4 regions of the Microbacterium terrisoli genome follow, and region 4 is predicted to be linked to each of the others. Evidence: predicted binding sites of a transcription regulator. Region 4 holds the regulator's gene; each other region holds the start of a gene.
What was found. The regulator HrcA, encoded in region 4, represses chaperone genes, less so after heat shock. The targets are predictions, from matches to a motif close to TTNGCACTCGNNNNNNNCGAGTGCNAA.
Positions count from the first base shown of each region.

Region 1 (4,850 bases), 850 kb from region 4:
ACCGACGAGACTCAGAAGTCCATGCCGCCGGTGGGGTCGGCCGGAGCCGCCGCAGCCTTCTCGGGCTTGTCGGCGACGACCGCCTCGGTCGTCAGGAACAGGCCCGCGATCGATGCCGCGTTCTGCAGCGCCGAACGGGTGACCTTGGTCGGGTCGATGATGCCCTGCGAGAACAGGTCGCCGTACTCGCCGGTCGCGGCGTTCAGGCCGTGGCCCGCAGGCAGGCCCGACACCTTGTGCGCGACCACACCCGGCTCCAGACCCGCGTTGGCGGCGATCTGCTTGAGCGGGGCCTCGATGGCGACCTTGACGATGTTCGCACCGGTCGCCTCGTCGCCCTCCAGCGTCAGCGTCGCGAACGCCTTCTCGCCAGCCTGGATGAGCGCGACGCCACCACCGGCGACGACACCCTCTTCGACGGCCGCCTTGGCGTTGCGCACGGCGTCCTCGATGCGGTGCTTGCGCTCCTTGAGCTCGACCTCGGTGGCCGCGCCCGCCTTGATGACGGCAACGCCGCCGGCGAGCTTGGCGAGGCGCTCCTGCAGCTTCTCGCGGTCGTAGTCGCTGTCGGTGTTCTCGATCTCACGACGGATCTGCGTGACGCGACCCTCGATCTGAGCGGCCTCACCGGCACCTTCGACGATCGTGGTCTCATCCTTGGTGACGATGACCTTGCGCGCACGGCCCAGCAGGTCGAGGGTGGCGTTCTCGAGCTTGAGGCCGACCTCCTCGGTGATGACCTGGCCACCGGTGAGGATGGCGATGTCCTGCAGCTGCGCCTTGCGGCGGTCGCCGAAGCCCGGAGCCTTGACGGCGACGGACTTGAAGATGCCGCGGATCTTGTTCAGCACCAGCGTGGCCAGTGCTTCGCCCTCGACGTCCTCAGCGATGATGACGAGCTCTTTGCCGTCCTGGATCACCTTGTCGACGACGGGCAGCAGATCCTTGATGTTGCCGATCTTCTGGTTCGCGATGAGGACGTAGGGGTCCTCGAACACGGCCTCCTGGCGGTCGGGGTCGGTGACGAAGTAAGGGTTGATGAAGCCCTTGTCGAAGCGCATGCCCTCGGTGAGCTCGAGCTCGGTGCCGAACGTCTGCGACTCCTCGACGGTGACGACGCCTTCCTTGCCCACCTTGTCGATGGCCTCGGCGATCAGGGCGCCGATGGTCGGGTCGGCAGCCGAGATCGATGCGGTCGCAGCGATCTGCTCCTTCGACTCGACCTCCTTGGCGGACTCGTGGAGCTGCTCGATGACGGCCGCGACGGCCTTCTCGATGCCTCGCTTGAGCGAGATCGGGTCGGCGCCGGCTGCGACGTTGCGCAGACCCTCGCGTACGAGCGCCTGTGCGAGCACCGTGGCGGTGGTCGTACCGTCACCCGCGACGTCGTCGGTCTTCTTGGCAACCTCCTTGACGAGCTCCGCGCCGATCTTCTCGTACGGGTCGTCGAGTTCGATCTCTTTGGCGATCGAGACGCCGTCGTTCGTGATCGTGGGGGCTCCCCACTTCTTCTCGAGCACGACGTTGCGACCGCGGGGGCCGAGGGTCACCTTGACGGCGTCGGCCAGTGTGTTCAGGCCGCGCTCGAGGCCGCGGCGGGCCTCCTCGTCGAAAGCGATGATCTTTGCCATGTGTGTGTCGTCCCTCCCGGACGTTGGCGGACGGTCTTTAGCACTCACTCACGGCGAGTGCTAACTCATTCTGGCACTCGACCCTGCCGAGTGCAAGCTGCCGCGACCGCGCTACGGCGTCGTCGTCGGCGACGGCGACGTCACCCGATCGGTGCCCAGCACGACCGTGAGCTGCTTGGCCTTCGCATCCCCGGCGGGCTGATACTTCTCGCTCTTCGCGATCACCGCGTCCCCGATCACGCCGGCCAGCCCCTCGGCCGCGGCCGCATCCTCGTCGGCGGCGTAGTAGACGGTGGTGGTCGGGTACGTCGAGCCGGCTTCGCCGGGCGAGACCTTCGCCGCCGGCCATCCCGCGTGCACCACGGCATCCTTGGCTCCGGTGGCCTCTCCGGGCTCGCCTGTCGCGTTGAGGATCAGCACCGAGTACGACGTGTCGATGACCGGCGTGATCGTCGGGGAGGGCGTGGCACCGAGGGGCGCGTCCGACGCGCCGTTCAGCCGATCGGTGACGATCAGCGTCCCCAGCACGCCCGCGCCGATCAGCACGATGGTCGCCACGGCCGCCCAGGCGAACACGACCGCGCCCCGCAACCGCGGGTTCTCGGCGCGATGGGCACCGACCCGATCAGCGTCGGCCGGGGCGACATCGAAACTGTCGTGCGGAAAACTGTCGGTCGGCACCACTGCATGCTACCTGTCGGTCCTCGGCTCCGCCTCTCAGGCCGGCCCCGCCGCCGAGGCGTTTCCCGTCCGGTTCACGCGACGCCCGACACCCGTGCCCGACGGGAGCGCTCGCGCTCGTCGCGTCGGCGGCGCAGCCGCCCGACCAGCAGCGGGTCGTACTCCAGAGCGTCGGTCGTGTCGATCAGGCGCCCGAGCAGCTGGTAGTAGCGGGCCGGAGCCAGTTCGAGCTCGGCGCGGATGGCCTCCTCCTTCGCACCGACGTGGCGGGTCCATCCGGCCTCGAAGTCGAGGATCACACGGTCGCTGTCGCTGAGGGGCACGGCACTCACGTTAGCGGCGGGCCGAGGCCTTACGGTCGCGCCACTCCATGCCGGCGCCGATCGGCCGTACGATCGCGCCCAGCGGATCGACGGCGGCGACGACGGTGCCGTCCACGGCGAGCGCGAACGCCCCGTTGGGCCACGCCGCAGCGTCGGGCGGAGGATGCCACTGCCCGCGCACCGCGGAGTGCAGGCCCACGGCATCCATCGTGATCCAGCGCCCGACCGTCCCTGCCGCAGCGACGATCCTCTCGCGCGCAGCCTGCGGCACGTGCACGAGCACACCGGGAGTGGTGACCACGAGCGTCGCCTCCGCCGGCACTCGGGCGAGCACGTCGGCGGCCACGTCGGCCAGCGCATCGGCCGCGTCGGCGGCGATCAGGTGCGGCGGTGCGGCGGCGGCGACCTCCAGAGCCGCCCGCACGCGCGCGGCCCGCCCCTGCTCGCCCGGCCACACCAAGCCCTCCAGCCACGCCCGGTCTGCGGCATCGCGCGCATCTCGCGGCTGCAGGTCGATGCCCGCGCGCCAGACCACCTCCGGCAGCCGCAGGTCCGCAAGCGGGCCGCGCCACTGCGCGTGCAGCACGACCGGGCTCACGCCGTCGTCGGGGTCGAGCGCACACACGCCGCCGTCGTGCTCGTATCGGTAGGAGTAGCGATCGGGGTACAGGCACAGCCCCGCGCTGGCGCCGACCTCCAGCAGCGCGATCGGCCCGTCGATCACGCTGAGCGCAGGCACGAGCGCCGCGCACCGCAGCGGTTCATTGGTCTGCACGCTGCGCCGCATGCACTCGGCGACGACCTCATCGGCGTGCGCGGTCAGCCACGCCGCCCACTGTTCGGCCGGCACCTGCCCGCACCCCAGCATGCGCGTCACCGCGAACACCAGTGCCGGCTGACGGTGCGCGGGGGCGATGCGCGCGAGCACGGCGGCCGCATCGCGCCCCTCGACCACGCGCTGCGCCCATCGTGCATACAGCGGCGAGCGGCGCGGCGCCTCCTCCCGGGCGAAACGCGCGTAGCGCTCGCACACGGCGTCGATCTCCGCGTCGACATCGGCGTCGCGGGAGTGCGCGATCTGGTCGTCGAAGGTCACGACATCCATTCTCCAAGGAACACGATCGCGGAATGTCGGGTTGAATGGCTATGGAGGATTCCATGACCTACACCGTGAACAAGACCGACGACCAGTGGCGCGACGAGCTCGAGCCTGAGCAGTATGCCGTGCTGCGCGAAGCGGCCACTGAGCGTCCGTGGACCGGCGAGCTGCTCGACGAGCACCGCGCCGGGCTGTACAGCTGTGCCGCGTGCGGGGCTGAACTGTTCCGCAGCGGCACGAAGTTCGCGTCGCACTGCGGCTGGCCGAGCTTCTATGAGTCGATCCGGCCCGAAGCTGTGCTGCTGCTCGAAGACAAGACACTGGGCATGGAGCGCACGGAGGTGCGGTGCGCGGCCTGCGGCTCGCACCTGGGGCACGTCTTCCCCGACGGCTTCGGCACGCCCACCGGTGACCGGTACTGCATGAACTCGATCTCGCTCTCGTTCAGCCCGGAAGAAGCCGGGTGAGCGCGTTCGACGCGGTTCGGGCGCGGCGCTCGTGGTCGAAGGTCACGGATGTCGCGCCCACCCATGACGAGCTGCTTCCGCTGGTGGCAGCCGCCGGGCGCGTGGCCGATCACTCTTCACTGCGTCCCTGGCGCCTGATCGAGCTGCGCGGCGCCGACCGCGAGAAGCTGGGTCGCGCCATCAACAAGACGAATGGCGAGAAGGGCGTATCGCCCAAACCGCTGCGCGCACCGCTGCTGATCGCGGTCGTGGTGAGTTTTCGCCCGAGCGAGAAGGTGCCGCGGTGGGAGCAGGCCGCCGTAGCCGCGGGCGTGGCACACACGCTGAGCCTGCTGCTGGACGAGGCCGGCTGGGGCGTGATGTGGCGCACCGGCCACTACGCGCGCAGCGACGAGGTCGCCCAGACGCACACGCTGCGCGACAACGAGCGGCTGCTGGGCTGGTTGTACGTGGGCGGCAAGCCCGAGGGCAAGCGGGACGGCCACCGCAAACAGCTCGACGCCGAGCGGTTCCTCACGCCGTTGGAGTAAGACGCCCACACGAGCGACCCCGTCCGCGAGCCTGTCCGTGAGCCCACGCCCGGACCTGGACGTGGTCATCATCTGCCGGACTATCATGGCCGCGATGCGACCGCTGCACGTCCCTGCGT
Region 1 covers NZ_CP133019.1:2,538,414-2,543,263, forward strand. Annotated here, with positions in the region: gene groL (chaperonin GroEL) at 12-1,631, opposite strand; gene QU603_RS11400 (LytR C-terminal domain-containing protein) at 1,743-2,312, opposite strand; gene QU603_RS11405 (DUF3263 domain-containing protein) at 2,387-2,635, opposite strand; gene QU603_RS11410 (DUF2332 family protein) at 2,646-3,731, opposite strand; gene msrB (peptide-methionine (R)-S-oxide reductase MsrB) at 3,794-4,201, shown strand; gene QU603_RS11420 (nitroreductase family protein) at 4,198-4,731, shown strand.
Region 1: the regulator HrcA is predicted to act here: its motif matches at 1,669-1,695, upstream of groL (chaperonin GroEL).

Region 2 (4,850 bases), 920 kb from region 4:
TCGACTTCGCCTCGAGCGCCGAGAGGGCGATCAGCACGGCTGCGTCGTAGGCCTCACCCGCGTAGGTGAAGTCGGTGATCTCCTTGTTGCCCTTGCCCGTCCAGTAGGTCTGGAGACGCTGGGTGAAGTCGTCGGCCAGTGCGGGACCGGGCTTGGTGCCCTGCGCGCCCTCGAGCGAGACCGGGAACGACTTGCCGTAGTCCGACAGGTTGCCGTCGACCATGTAGAAGTCCTTGGCCGGGATGCCGGCGTTCACCAGCAGCGGGCCGATGGTCTTGAACTGGTCGAACGAGACGATCGCCACCGAGTCGGGGTTGGCCGCCTTGATCGTGGCCACCTGCGCGTCGAACTGCGAGTCGCCGACGTTGAACGATGCGTTGGCGACGACCTTGCCGCCGGACGCCTCGAACGTGCTCTTGATCGCCTGGTACAGACCGTTGCCGTAGGCGTCGTTCTGGAAGATGACGCCGAGCGACTTCTTCTTGTCCTGCGCGAGCAGGTTGCCGAGCACCTCACCCTGCAGCAGGTCGCTGGGCGCCGTGCGGAAGTACAGGTGGTCCTTGTTCGGCCAGTCCGTGAAGTCCGGCGACGTGTTCGACGCCGAGACCGTCAGGATGCCGGCGGAGATGTTGCCGTTCAGGATCAGCTTGGTGACACCGGATGCCGCAGCCCCGACCATGGCGGTGATGCCGGCACTGCGCAGCTTGGAGATCGACGTCTCATAGGCCTTGGTGTCGGTGTCGCCTTCGTCAGCGGCGGTGTAATCGACCGTGATGCCGGCCTTGGCGGCGTTGATCTCCTGCACGGCCAGTCCGACGCCGGATTCCTGCGGCGGGCCGAGGAAGGCCAGCGAGCCGGTCTCAGGCATCAGCGAACCCAGCTTCAGGGTCAATTCGGTCGAGCCGCCGGAGTTCCCGCTGCTGTTCGTGCTGGCCGGGGTTCCGCTGCAACCGACCATCACCAGGGCGGCTGCACCGACCAGTGTGATCGCGGCGACAGCTCTGCTGCCACGCAGGCGATTCAATCCGTTCATGGTGCTCCTTTGCTTCGAATACGGCAGTGCCGCATTGCGTGCTCTAACCATATGGGTTGCGCGCGTCACTTTGAGGTCTGCGATGTCTCGGTGCGTTAACAATCGTGCGCGCGCGTGCGCGGATCAGGCGATCTCGGTGACATCGGACACGCCGCGGCGCCGGACGCCGGTCAGGGAGTCCACCGTGAGCACGATCAGCGCCAGCCAGACCAGGCCGAATCCGATCCAGCGCTCCACCGACATCTGCTCGTGCAGCAGGAACGCCCCGGTGAGGAACTGCAGGATCGGGGTCAAGAACTGCAGCAGGCCGATCAGACTGAGCGGAGCCCGCCGGGTCGCCGCCGCGAACAGCAGCAGCGGCACCGCGGTGACCACCCCGGTCAGGGCCATCATGACCGTGTGGGTGACGCCCTCGGTGCCGAAGGTGATGCCGCCGGTGACACTCACCCAGATCAGCATCCCTGCGGCGACCGGGGTGAGCCACGCGGTCTCCAGCGTCAGCCCGCTCAACGCGTCCACGGACGGTCCGACGCGGTTCTTGGCGAGCCCGTACAGCCCGAACGAGAAAGCGAGCCCCAGCGCGATCCACGGCATCTGTCCGTACCCGAGCACGATGACCACGACCGCGACGACGGCGATCGCGATCGCGACCCACTGCGCCGGCCGCAGACGCTCGCGCAGCACGAGCACGCCCAGCAGAACGGTCACGATCGGGTTGATGAAGTACCCGAGGCTCGCCTCGATGACGTGACCGGTGAGGGTCGCGATCAGGTAGACGGTCCAGTTGACGAAGATCAGGATGCCGGCGGCCGCCGTCCACCCCAGCAGCCGCGGCTGTCGCATGATGCGCCACAGGGCGCTCCATGCTCGCATCACGGTCAGTGCCACGACACAGAAGACCACCGAGAGCAGCACCCGCCACGACACGACCTCCCAGGGCGTGGACGGCAGCAGCGTCAGGAAATAGAGCGGGAACATCCCCCACAGCAGATACGCGGCGAACGCGTACACGCCGCCGGCAACGGTCGCATTGCCCCGCGCCCTGGCGTCCTTCTGCTTCACTGCATCAGCCTAGTTCTTCGCACCGCCGTCGCCGCACCGCACGGGCCGCGGCATCCCCCGCCCTCGGCCCACCCGAGCGCCGCCCACCCGAGCGCGGGAACGGCGAAGGCCCGGATGCCGAAGCATCCGGGCCTCCGAAACAGCCGACGTCAGCGGACGACGACCGCCAGGACGTCACGCGCCGACAGGACGAGGTACTCGTCGGCGCCGAACTTGACCTCGGTCCCGCCGTACTTGCTGTACAGCACGCGGTCGCCCACGGCGACGTCGAGCGGAACACGGTTGCCGTTGTCGTCGATGCGGCCGGGGCCCACCGCGACGACCTCGCCCTCCTGGGGCTTCTCCTTCGCGGTGTCGGGGATGACCAGGCCACTCGCAGTGGTCTGTTCGGCCTCGACCTGCTTGATGACGATGCGGTCCTCGAGCGGCTTGATGGAAACCGACACTGTCTACCTCTTCCTGTGTGTGTGAACTACCGAGTTGAGACTGAAAGACTCGTTAGCACTCTGACGTGTCGAGTGCTGACACCAGTTTAGGCATCCATTGGCACTGGGGCTGGCAACGATCCCACAAGTGGGTCAGACTGTGTGCATGTTCCGAAGTCTTGACGGCGGCTGGCAGTTGCGCGAGGCGCTGGGCGACACATGGCAGTGGTACGTCCACAAGCTTATCGACCGCCGCAACAGCGTGACCAAGGCCGCCGATGCGGATGCGTGGTTGCCCGCCCACGTGCCCGGAGCTGTATTGGACGACCTCGTCCGCGCAGGTGAGGTTGCAGAGCCGCGGCACGGTCGCCGCAGCCGCGAAGCGGAATGGGTGGCCGACCGGCACTGGGTCTACCGGCGTCATGTCGACCTGCCCCCGCTCGAACATGACGATTCGGTCTGGATCGAGTTCGACGGCATCGACCCCGGCGGACGCGTCTTCTGGGACGGTCACGAGGTAGGGGCCATCGATGGGCTACACCGGCGGCTCCGGCTACGAGTGGGTGGAGCCGACCGGCGCGAGCTCGCGACTGGCGGCCACACTCTGACCGTCGTGGTTCTACCCGCGCTGGACACGGAGCCGCAGGTGGGTCGCACCGACCGCGTGCGAGCCCTCGCGCCGCGTGTGGGCAGCGGCTGGGACTTCGCGCCGCGGATGCGTCACCAAGGGATCTGGCGGCCGGTTCGCCTGATCATCGGGCATGTCGGCCTGGCCTCAGTCCGCGCGCGCACCGAGGTTGAGCTCGACGGCCGCACCGGCACGGTGATCGTTGACGCCGTCATCGACGGGAGAATCGGTGTAGGTGCAGCGGGTGTCATCACCATCGAACTATCCCGAGATGAACGCACGGTCGCGTCCGGCTCGGCGCCGGTCACGGACGGCGCCGTGCATGTGCGCCTTCCCGTCCACGACGTGCAGCTGTGGTGGCCGGCGGGCCTGGGTGAGCACGCCCTGTATGATCTACGGGTCGCGATCGGCGACGACGAGAGGATGCTGCGGGTCGGATTCCGAAACGCACGGCTCGTGGCCAACGCGGGAGCACCTCCGAACGCCCTCGGCTACACGGCCGAGGTCAACGGGAGGACCCTGCCCCTCGTCGGCTGGAACTGGGCGCCGGCCGACCTCCTGTTCGGTGTCGTGACCGCCACGCGCATCGCCCGTCTGCTCGACTTGGTCGCTGATTCCGGAGCCCGAATTCTGCGAGTGTGGGGCGGCGGGCTTATCGAGTCCGACGACTTCTACGACGCCTGTGATCAACGCGGGATCCTCGTCTGGCAGGAGCTCGCCCAGTCCAGCTCCGGGATCGCGAGCGCTCCTGCGACCGACGCCGACTTCATCGCCCAGGCCGTCGAGGAGACGGTGATCGCCGCCGCGCGGCTGTCACGGCATCCGAGCCTGTTCCTGTGGTGCGGCGGCAACGAGCTTGAAGACGACGCCGGTCCGCTCGACGAGTCGCGCTCGCCGGTGCTCGCGGCGATGCGCAGCGCCCTGGCCGACGTCGATCCCGGGCGCCCGTGGCTGCCCACGTCCCCGTCCGGGCCCACCTTCCACCACCGAATGGACAGGATCGCCGCCGCTCCCGACGATCAGCACGACGTGCACGGGCCCTGGGAGCACCAGGGGCTGGTCGACCAGCACACCCTCGCTGACGCGGGCACGAGTCTGGCGCATACCGAGTTCGGCGTCGAGGGCATGGCCAGCCTGCGCTCACTGCGCGCCGTCGTGCCAGAGGGGCAGCGTTGGCCGGCAGACCTGTCCAATCCCGTGTACCGGCATCTGGGCCAGTGGTGGAACAACGCGACGCTGGTCTCGGAGTCCTTCGGCGGACGGTTGGGCGACCTGCGGCGGATGCAGCGGGCCAGCCAATGGCTGCAGGCAACTGGGCTGCAGTACGCCATCGAAGCCGACCGGCGGCGATGGCCGCGGTGCAGCATGGTGCTGCCATGGCAACTCGCGGAGAGCTTCCCGAATGCCTGGTGCACGAGCGTGGTGGAGTGGTCCGGCGAAGCCAAGCCGGCGTTCCATGCCGCGCGGCGCGCCTTCGCACGCACGCGGGCGAGCATTCGCACTCCACGCTCGGCGTGGGGCGGCCAGCGGACGCTGACCGCTCAGGCCTGGCTGTGGGCGGAGGACGGTGTCCCTGCCGGGACCAGCCTTCATTTGCTGCTACGCGACGTCGCCGGTGCGATCGTGGCCGAGACGACCTGCAGCGACATCGACGCGATCGCCGAGCCGGTCGCCGTCGCCACGTTGGAGACCCCGCTGCCAG
Region 2 covers NZ_CP133019.1:768,518-773,367, reverse strand. Annotated here, with positions in the region: gene QU603_RS03330 (ABC transporter substrate-binding protein) at 1-1,033, opposite strand, end outside; gene rarD (EamA family transporter RarD) at 1,157-2,095, opposite strand; gene groES (co-chaperone GroES) at 2,245-2,541, opposite strand; gene QU603_RS03315 (glycosyl hydrolase 2 galactose-binding domain-containing protein) at 2,687-4,850, shown strand, end outside.
Region 2: the regulator HrcA is predicted to act here: its motif matches at 2,594-2,620, upstream of groES (co-chaperone GroES).

Region 3 (4,850 bases), 930 kb from region 4:
GGCGATCAGGTCGTCGTAGCCGTCGAGCTCGGGGAACTGCTCGCGCAGGGCGCGGGCGCTGGCCAGCGACTCGGCGCAGCCGATGTTGCCGCACGGGCAGCTGGGCCCTGCGAGGTCGATCGTGACATGGCCACCCAGGATACCGGCGTGGCCGCGGACGCCACGCACGAGCGCGCCGCCCATCACGGCAGCCGTGCCGATGCCGGTGCCGAGGATCACGGCGACCGCCTCCGTGGCGCCGTCCGCGCATCCGCCGTGGATCTCGCCGATCAGCGCCGCGCGGGCGTCGTTCTCGACCACGGCGGCAACGCCGAACGCGCGTACCGACCAGTCGACGAGGTCGACGTGCCGCAGGAACGCATACTTGTCGTTGGCCTGGAGCATTCCGCGGCCCTCGTCGGTCACGACGCCGGGGACGACGACGCCGACGGCGGCCGGAGGAGTGCTGCCCAGCAGGGTCCTCGCGCGGGCCGCGGCCTTCTCGAGGTCTTCCGCGGTCCCGGTGGTCGGCAGGCTGTCCGAGACGACCAGCACGTCGCGCTCGACGACACCCAGCTTGACCGCTGTGCCGCCGAAATCGATCCCGAGTGCCGCCACGACGTCCTCTCCGTGTACTACAATTGGTAACGTTATCAATCGGGAAGCGGAGGGTCAATCCGTCGCACGCCGGGCGTGCCGCAGCAGTGTGACCGGCAACTCGAGCTCGCGGGGCGCCGCGTCGCCGGCACCCTCGAGGCGGTCCAGGAGCAGGGCCGCCGCACGCCGGCCCAACTCACGAGGGTCATGCGCGATTACGCCCACGGGCACGGGCATGAGACCGGACAGCTCGAAGTCGTCGAAGCTCATCAGCTCCGGCATATCGAAGGCCCGACGCCCCGCGCTGCTGATCTGACGCCCGATCTCGGTCACCGCGCCGATCGTGTTGCGGTTGTTCGCGCAGAAGACCGCCGTCGGCGGGTCGTCGAGCTCGAGCAGCGCTTGCATCGCCCGTGCGGCCTGTTCAACCTCCTGCTGCCCTTCCGGGACGAGCCGTGGGTCCAGCTCGATACCGTGCTCCCGGTGTGCTCGCACGAATCCGCGATAGCGGCGCTCGCCGGTGAAGATGCGGCGGATGTTGCCGAGATAGGCGATGCGGGTGTGCCCGGCCTCCAGGAGCGCGCTCGTGCCTCGGAGGGCACCGCCCTCATCGTCGAGCACGACGCTGTCGGCGACCAGGCCCGCCACGCGACGGGAGGCCAGCACGACGGGCACGCCGCTGTGCCGGGCGTGCTCGAGGTGGTCGCTGCTCACACCGGTGGGCACCACGATCAGGCCCTCCACGCGGCGTCCCAGGAAGTCGCCCACCAACTGCGCCTCGCGCACGGGGTCCTCCGCGGTGTTGCCGAGTAGGATGCGGCGCCCCGTCCGCGCGGCCTCCTCCTCGACGCCCAGCGCGAACGTGCTGTAGTACGGGTTGGCGATGTTCGTGATCGCGACGCCGATGAGCCCGCTGGGCTGGCCCGGGCGGATGCTGCGCGCGTTCTCATCGCGGTGGTATCCGAGCTCCGCGACCGCGGCGAGAACACGCTCCTGGAGCTCGGGTGTGACATTGACGCCGCCCGCGAGTGTGCGCGACACGGTCATCGGGCTGACGCCCGCTCGTACGGCGACCTCCTTGACGGTGGGGCGCCGGCGCTGGCTGCTCATCTGCAGACCGTTCCTCGTTCTGGGCTCGTTCCGGGGAACGCTATCACCGACGGCGATCTCACCCGACGCGATCCGCGAGGATCGCGCGGTGACGATCGCCGATCCTCGTGAGGATCAGGGTCGCCGACCTGTCGCCGCGCAGCGTCAGCCGACGGCGGAACGCGGCGGGGTCGAGGTCCATGCCGCGCTTCTTGACCTCCAGGGCACCGATGCCGTGGGCGCGCAGCACAGCGCTGACGGCCTTGACGTTCGCGGGCATCGTCTCGCGCACCCTGAACGACTGCACGAACGGGCTCGTCACGGCCGCGTCGCCGGTGATGTACGCGATGCGGGGATCGAGCATGCCGCCCTCCAGTTGCCGGGCGACCTCGCCGACCAGCCGGGCGCGGATGACGGCGCCGTCGGGCTCGTGAAGGTACGCCCCCAGCGCTCGCACCTCGGCGTCGGGCGCGTCGCCCTCGGCGGTGAGCTCGTGCACGTCTGGCCCGCGCAGCACGAGCGCCGACCGGCGCACCCCCGGGCGAGCCAACGCGCCGCTCCACACGACGAGCTCGACGACCGTGCCGTCGGCACCGACCCACTGCGTCTCGGCGTCGGCCGGCAGCCCATCGCGGTCATGGCCGGGCCCCAGCTTGATGCCGGCCGGGATCGCCGCCGCGGTCCGGAAGACCCACTCCAGCGGGGGAGAGTAGTCGTCGGGGCCGACGCGGCGAGTGTCCCCGTGCCCGGCCGTGCGACGGGCGGGATCCAGCCACACGGCGTCGACGCCGGAGAGGTCGGCCGCCTCGGCTCGCGCATGCCGCACGGTGACAGTGTCGGCGAACGCGGCGAGATTATAGGCGGCGATCGCGGCGGTCACCTCGTCGGCATCGACGGCGCTGACCCGCAGTCCGGCACCGGCGAACGCGAGGGCGTCGCCGCCGATGCCGCACCCGAGGTCGGCGACGTGCGAGATCCCCGCGGTGCGCAGACGGGAGGCGTGGTGTGCGGCGACAGGCAGTCGCGTTGCCTGTTCCAGGCCCGCGCGGGTGAACAGCATCCTCCCGGCGAACTCCCCGAACTTGACGGTCGCCTTCGCCCGCAGATGCGCTTGACCGACCACCGCCGATGTGAGCTCGGGGGAGTGCCCGGCCGCGCGAAGACGGGAGACGGCGCGAGCGACGTCGGCGGTGTTCATGATCGGTTCGAGCTGGTCGAGCAGGCTCAGCCCAGCCGGGGTGAGCAGCGCGGTGAGCTCGGCGATGTCCATCCTCCCAGCCTATGGGAGGCAAGAGTTGGCACTCGCGTTGCGAGAGTGCCAACACAGCGCCTAAACTGGTGTCAGCACTCGACACGTCAGAGTGCTAACGAGTCTTTCAGTCTCAACTCGGTAGTTCACACACACAGGAAGAGGTAGACAGTGTCGGTTTCCATCAAGCCGCTCGAGGACCGCATCGTCATCAAGCAGGTCGAGGCCGAACAGACCACTGCGAGTGGCCTGGTCATCCCCGACACCGCGAAGGAGAAGCCCCAGGAGGGCGAGGTCGTCGCGGTGGGCCCCGGCCGCATCGACGACAACGGCAACCGTGTTCCGCTCGACGTCGCCGTGGGCGACCGCGTGCTGTACAGCAAGTACGGCGGGACCGAGGTCAAGTTCGGCGCCGACGAGTACCTCGTCCTGTCGGCGCGTGACGTCCTGGCGGTCGTCGTCCGCTGACGTCGGCTGTTTCGGAGGCCCGGATGCTTCGGCATCCGGGCCTTCGCCGTCTGAAAGGTCGCGCCGAGATGGCCTGAATCGCATGGAGGCCGGCGCGCGGGCTCACCCGAAGGCGCCGAGGCTGTCCACGACCTGACCGATGGGGCGCTTGTGGTCCCACTCCACGAGGTGTCCGGCCCGCACGATCTCCGCGTAGTACCGCGCCGAGTCCTTCACGATCCGGTCGCCGGTGCGGTAGTCGACGTACACCAGCCCGAACCGCGGCCGGTAGCCGAGCGCCCACTCGAAGTTGTCCAGTAATGACCAGTGCATGTATCCCACCACAGGCGCGCCCTGCGCCAGCGCGTCGCGAACGGCCTGCAGATGCATGCGTAGGTACCGGATCCGACGCACGTCGTGGACGCGCCCGTCATGCGTGGGGGAGTCGCCGTAGATCGCGCCGTTCTCGGTGATCATCAGAGGGACGCCCGGGTAATCGTGGTGCAGTCGCAAGAGCAGCTCGGTCAGGGACTCCGGCACGATTTCGGTGCCCTCGTCGGTGCGTGCCGCAGACGGGTCGGCGACGACCTGCCAGGGGAACGGCCGATCAGGGCCGATCGGCGCGGCCTGCATCACCCGGTGCGTGTAGTAGTTCACGGCGAGGAAATCGCTGCGCCCGGCGATGCGTGACTCGTCCCCGTCTCGGATGACCTCGTCCAGATTGCGTCCGAGCGCCCGCTCCCAGTGCGCGCGCATGTCGGGCGGGTAGCCGCGACCGAGCAGCGGTTCGAGAAACCAGCGGTTGACGTAGCCGTCGGAGCCGCGGGCGGCCTCCACATCGGCGGGGTCGCTGCTGGCCGGAATGCACGGCAGGAGGTTCAATGCGGCGCCGATCCTGCCCGTCGTATGCGTGCGCATGGCGTCGGTGGCCGCGCCGTGGGCGAGCAGGAGGTGGTGCCCGGCGGCGAGGGCCGCGCCCAGGTCACGCACTCCCGGGGCGTGCAGGCCGAGCTGGTAGCCCAGCAGCTGGATGATCCACGGCTCATTCTGGGTGATCCACCACGGCACGCGGTCGCCCAGGCGTTCGGCTGCGGTATCCGCGTACTCGGCGAACGCGTCCACGGTGCGGCGTGCGGCCCACCCGCCGCACGCCATCAGCGCCGACGGCATGTCCCAGTGGTTCAGCGTCACCACCGGGGTGATCCCGCGCTCGAGCAGGGCGTCGACGATTCTCTCATAGTGGTCCAGGCCCCGCTGTTCCACGGCACCGGTGCCCTCCGGCATGATGCGCGACCAGGCCAGCGAGAAGCGGTAGGCGCCGAGGTTCAGCTGCTCGAGAAGCGCGATGTCCTCCGGCCAGCGACGATATGAGTCGCACGCCACCGAGGCATCCCCGCCTCCCTCGATCGCGCCGGGTCGGTCGGCGAAGTCCTCCCAGACCGACCGTCCTCGGCCGTCGACGTCGAACGAGCCCTCGGTCTGATAGGCA
Region 3 covers NZ_CP133019.1:761,145-765,994, forward strand. Annotated here, with positions in the region: gene QU603_RS03280 (ROK family protein) at 1-597, opposite strand, end outside; gene QU603_RS03285 (LacI family DNA-binding transcriptional regulator) at 652-1,686, opposite strand; gene QU603_RS03290 (class I SAM-dependent methyltransferase) at 1,745-2,935, opposite strand; gene groES (co-chaperone GroES) at 3,086-3,382, shown strand; gene QU603_RS03300 (GH1 family beta-glucosidase) at 3,485-4,850, opposite strand, start outside.
Region 3: the regulator HrcA is predicted to act here: its motif matches at 2,961-2,987, upstream of groES (co-chaperone GroES).

Region 4 (4,850 bases):
CGGCACGGGTCATCGCCATGAGCTCTTCCACGAGGGCGCGCGCCGCTGCCACGGAGGCGGTCGCACCGCTGAGCGTGATCTCGTTGCCGCGCACATGCACGTCGACGTCGGGGTGCTCGGCCTCCACGACGCGCAGCAGCCGGTCCTGTGGGCCCAGCAGCTGCACCATGACCACGCCGTCGGCGTGGATCCGTTCGGTCGCCGTACCGGTGTCATCGGGCATTCATGCTCTTTTCGCTCAGTGCTCCGCCGGGCACCTGCCCAGTCTATGAGACCTCGCCGACGTGCGACGGGTCTGTCACCAGCGCCCGAGACGCGCGCACAGCAGGGCGAGAGCGGCAGGCCCCGCCGTCGACGTGCGCAGCACCGTGGCCCCCAGTGCCGCCACCGTCGCGCCGGCCCGCTCGAACGCGTCGAGCTCTTCGGGGGCGATGCCGCCCTCGGGCCCGACCACCAGCACGACGTCCTCGCTGGCCGCGGCGTCGAACTCCATGCTGCTCAGCCGCACCGAACCGGTCGGATCCAGCACCATGACACGGGATGTCGCGGTCCGCGCGGCCAGCTCACGGGTCGAGGAGACTTCGGCCACCTCGGGGATCCACGCGCGGTGGGCCTGCTTGGCCGCTTCGCGCACGATGGTCTGCCAGCGCGCCCGTCCCTTCGCGGTCTTCTCGCCGGTCCATCGCGACACGCTGCGGGCTGCCTGCCACGGCACGATCTCATCGACGCCGAGCTCCGTCGCCGCCTGCACGGCCAGCTCGTCCCGATCGCCCTTGGCCAGCGCCTGGGCGAGCACGATCCGGGGCGAGGCCTCGGGCTCCTGGCGGCAGGCGGTGATGCGGACCCGCACACGACTCTGCTCGACCAGTTCGCACTCCCCCTCCAGCCAGGCACCCCGTCCGTCACCCACGGTCACCGCTTCACCCACGCGCACGCGGCGGACCGCAGCAGCATGGTGTGCTTCGGCCCCGCCGAACTCGACGAGGTCTCCGACGGTGGCGGCCACGGCATCCTCTGCCACAAAGTGCAGGGCCACCGATCAGCTGTTCCGGAACCGGTCGCGCAGCCGCGCGAACAGTCCCTGCTGGAACTCGGCGAGCTTGGGCGCGGGCGACTTGGTCTTCTTCTTGAAGTCTTCGATCAGCGCGCGCTCCTTCGCGTCCAGACGCGTCGGGGTCACCACGTGCACGCCCACGCGCAGGTCGCCGCGCTGTGTGCCGCGCAGCGGCGTGATGCCGCGCCCCTTGATCGTCAGGACGTCGCCCGCCTGCACGCCGGGTCGGATCTCGAGGTCGACGGGACCGTCCAGAGACTCGATCGTGGTGGTGGCGCCCAGGATCGCATCGGGCATCGACACATCGAGTGTCGCGAGCAGATCGTCGCCCTCGCGGCTGAAGACGTCATGGTGCGCGACGGTCATCTCCAGGTACAGGTCACCGTTCGGCCCGCCTGCCGGGCCCACCTCGCCCGAGCCGGGCATCTGCAGGCGCAGCCCTGTCTCGACGCCGGCCGGGATGTCCACGGCCACCGTGCGCCGCGCGCGCACCCGACCCTGGCCCTGGCACGTGGCGCACGGATACGGGATCGTCGTGCCGTAGCCCTGGCACACTCCGCACGGAGCGCTGGTGACGACGTTGCCCAGAAGGCTGCGCACCGTGCGCTCGACGTGCCCGCTGCCGTGGCAGATCTCACACGTGACCGGAGAAGTGCCCGGCTGGCAGCACGAGCCCTCGCACGTCTCGCACAGCACAGCGGTGTCGACCTCGAGGTCGCGGTGCGTGCCGAAGACGACATCCGCCAGATCGAGCGTGACGCGCACGAGGGCGTCCTGCCCCCGCTCGCGCCGGGAGCGCGGTCGCGCCGCGCGCGCTCCGCCCCCGCCGAAGAATGTCTCGAAGATGTCGCCGAAACCGCCGAACCCGGCGCTCTGGCCGAACGGCGAGTCCCCGCCCATGTCGTAGCGGCGGCGCTGGTCGGGGTCGCTGAGCACGTCGTACGCGTGTGTGACGAGCTTGAACTTCTCTTCGGCGTCCGCCCCCGGATTCACATCCGGGTGCAGCTCGCGTGCCAGGCGCCGATACGCCTTCTTGATCTCGTCCGGTGACGCATCCCGCGCCACGCCCAGTACTTCGTAGTGGTCCTGGTCAGCCACAATCGCCTTCCTGCCCGCCGATGCGGGGTCGTCTTCCGTCCGCGCTGCTCAGCGCCTGCACCTGTTCAGCGCGGCGCGTCATCGTCTTCGAGCAGTCGGCTCAGATAGTGGGCGACGGCTCGCACCGCCGCAAGGTTCGTCGGGTAGTCCATGCGGGTGGGTCCCAGCACCCCCACACGCGCACGTGCACCGGTGACGTCGTAGTCGCCGGTGACCACGGATGCCTCGGACAGGCCGAACGGTTCGTTCTCGCGCCCGATCGAGGCGGCAAGACCCTCCCCGTCGGCGACCATCTCGCTCATCAGCCTCAGCAGCGTCACTTGCTCTTCGATGGCCTCCAGCAGCGGGTAGATGCTGCCGCGGAAGTCGGACTCGCGTCGGGCCAGGGTGGCGGTGCCGGCCATCAGCAGGCGGTCCTGCCGGAACTCCTCGAGCTCTTCGGAGACCACGCGCAGCACGATGCCGGTCGCGGCATCCTCTCGGCTCATGCTCAGCGGCTCGCCGGCGAGCATTGCCGTCACCGCTGCCGCTCCCTCACGCACGCTGCGGCCCGACACCAATGACGACACCCGTGTGCGCAAGCGCCCCACCTCGGCCTCGTCCAGCGGTTCGGCGACGCCGACCACCCGCTGCGAGACCCTCCCCGTGTCGGTGACCAGGATCACCAGCACGCGGCCGCCGAGGTCCACGATCTCCACGTGCGAAACGCGCGCGCGGGCGAACGACGGGTACTGCACGATCGCGACCTGCCCGGTCAGATTCGTCAGGGCACGCACGGTGCGCGCCAGCACATCGTCGAGGTCGGTCGAACCGTCCAGGAACGTCGTGATGGCCGTGCGCTGGGCCGGCGAGAGCGGGCGCAGCTGGGCCAGGTGGTCCACGAAGACGCGATAGCCCTTGTCGGTGGGCACCCGCCCCGACGAGGTGTGCGGGGCCACGATGAGCTCTTCGTCTTCGAGCAGCGCCATGTCATTGCGGATCGTGGCCGCCGACACGCCGAACGCGTGGCGATCGACGATCGTCTTGCTGCCGACCGGCTCGCGGGTCTCGACGTAGTCCTGGACGATGGCCTGGAGAACCTGCAGTCCGCGCTCGCTGACCATGGCTGCCTCCTGTTCGGCCTCACGCACCAGACACTGGCACTCTCGCAATCTGAGTGCCAATTCTACCGGAACGCCTGCGTCACGCGCTGAACGACGACCCGGATTCCTCCGCCGCGACCCCGCGACGCACGCCTCACACGACCGAGTAAGCCACGATCCCGCGACGGACGAGCTCCAGGGCCTGTCGGGCCCGGCGCGCCAGGGCGCCATCGGCCACGAGCGAGAGCTGGTCGAGCAGATCGATGGTCTGCTTGGCCCAGCGCACGAAATCGCCGGCGGCCATGTCGGCTTCCAGCAGCACGCGATCCAGCGCACCGCCGCGCGCCCAGGTGTGCATGGCCTGCGCGAGGCCCGTGGCCACCTCGATCGTGCCGGGCAGCTGGTGGTCCTGCTCCACGTCGTCCAGCTGCGCCCACAGCAGCTGGGTCGCCGACAGTGCCGCACGGAACGATCCTCGCGGCAGAGCGCGGTCGCCGGCGCCGGCCTCGTCACGGCGCGGCTCGTAGACCAGACAGCACACGAGCGAGGCCAGGGAGGCGGCATCCAGATCCTTCCAGATGCCGGTGCGCAGCGCCTCGGCCACGAGCAGATCGCGCTCGCCGTAGATGCGCCGCATCGTGCGGCCCGCGTCACTGAGACGTGTGGTCCCGTCGGCGTCGACGATCACGTAGTGCAGCGTCGACAGCACGTCCACGACCCGGTCGAAATGACGGGCGACGCTGCCGGTGCGGGTCGCGATCTGGGTGCGCAGCCGGTCGGTCTGCCGCAGCAGCTTCCAATACCGCTCGGCCCAGCGCGCATGGTTCTCACGGTCGGGGCAGGAATGGCAGGAGTGGCGCTGCATGCGTCGGCGCAGCGACTCGATCTCGCGCAGCCGCTTCTGCCGTGTCGTGTGCGAGGCTCCGGCATCCTTGCGATTCTGCTTCTCGAGATCGCTGAGCTGACGACGGATCCCGGAATACTCGACGAAATCGCCGCGATCGCATGTCATCGCCTTCGCGTAGCCGGCCAGCGACTCCTCCTGCTCGCGCACCTGCCGGGCCAGCCCCACCACCGCTCGGTCGGCCTGGAACTGCGCGAATGAGGACTCGAGGATCTCGCGCGCCCGCTGTCGGCCGAACTGATCGATGAGATTGACGGCCATGTTGTAGGTGGGACGAAAGCTCGAGTTCAACGGGTAGGTGCGCCGAGACGCGAGGGCTGCGACCGCCTGCGGGTCCATCCCCTCGGTCCACTGGATCACGGCGTGACCCTCCACGTCGATGCCGCGTCTGCCCGCACGCCCCGTGATCTGCGTGTACTCCCCCGAGGTGATGGCCACGCGCGCCTCGCCGTTGAACTTCTCGAGCTTTTCGAGCACGACGGTGCGGGCGGGCATGTTGATGCCGAGGGCGAGGGTCTCGGTCGCGAAGACGACCTTGACGAGCTTGCGCTGGAACAGCTCTTCGACGACCTCTTTGAACGCGGGAAGCAGCCCGGCATGATGGGCGGCGATGCCCCGTTCGAGGTCGTCCTTCCACTCCCAGAAGCCGAGCACGCCCAGGTCCTCGTCGTGCAGAGTGCGGGTGCGCTCGTCGACGATCGCACGGATCTCG
Region 4 covers NZ_CP133019.1:1,688,200-1,693,049, reverse strand. Annotated here, with positions in the region: gene QU603_RS07350 (PhoH family protein) at 1-223, opposite strand, end outside; gene QU603_RS07345 (16S rRNA (uracil(1498)-N(3))-methyltransferase) at 299-1,036, opposite strand; gene dnaJ (molecular chaperone DnaJ) at 1,040-2,152, opposite strand; gene hrcA (heat-inducible transcriptional repressor HrcA) at 2,218-3,255, opposite strand; gene QU603_RS07330 (DEAD/DEAH box helicase) at 3,389-4,850, opposite strand, start outside.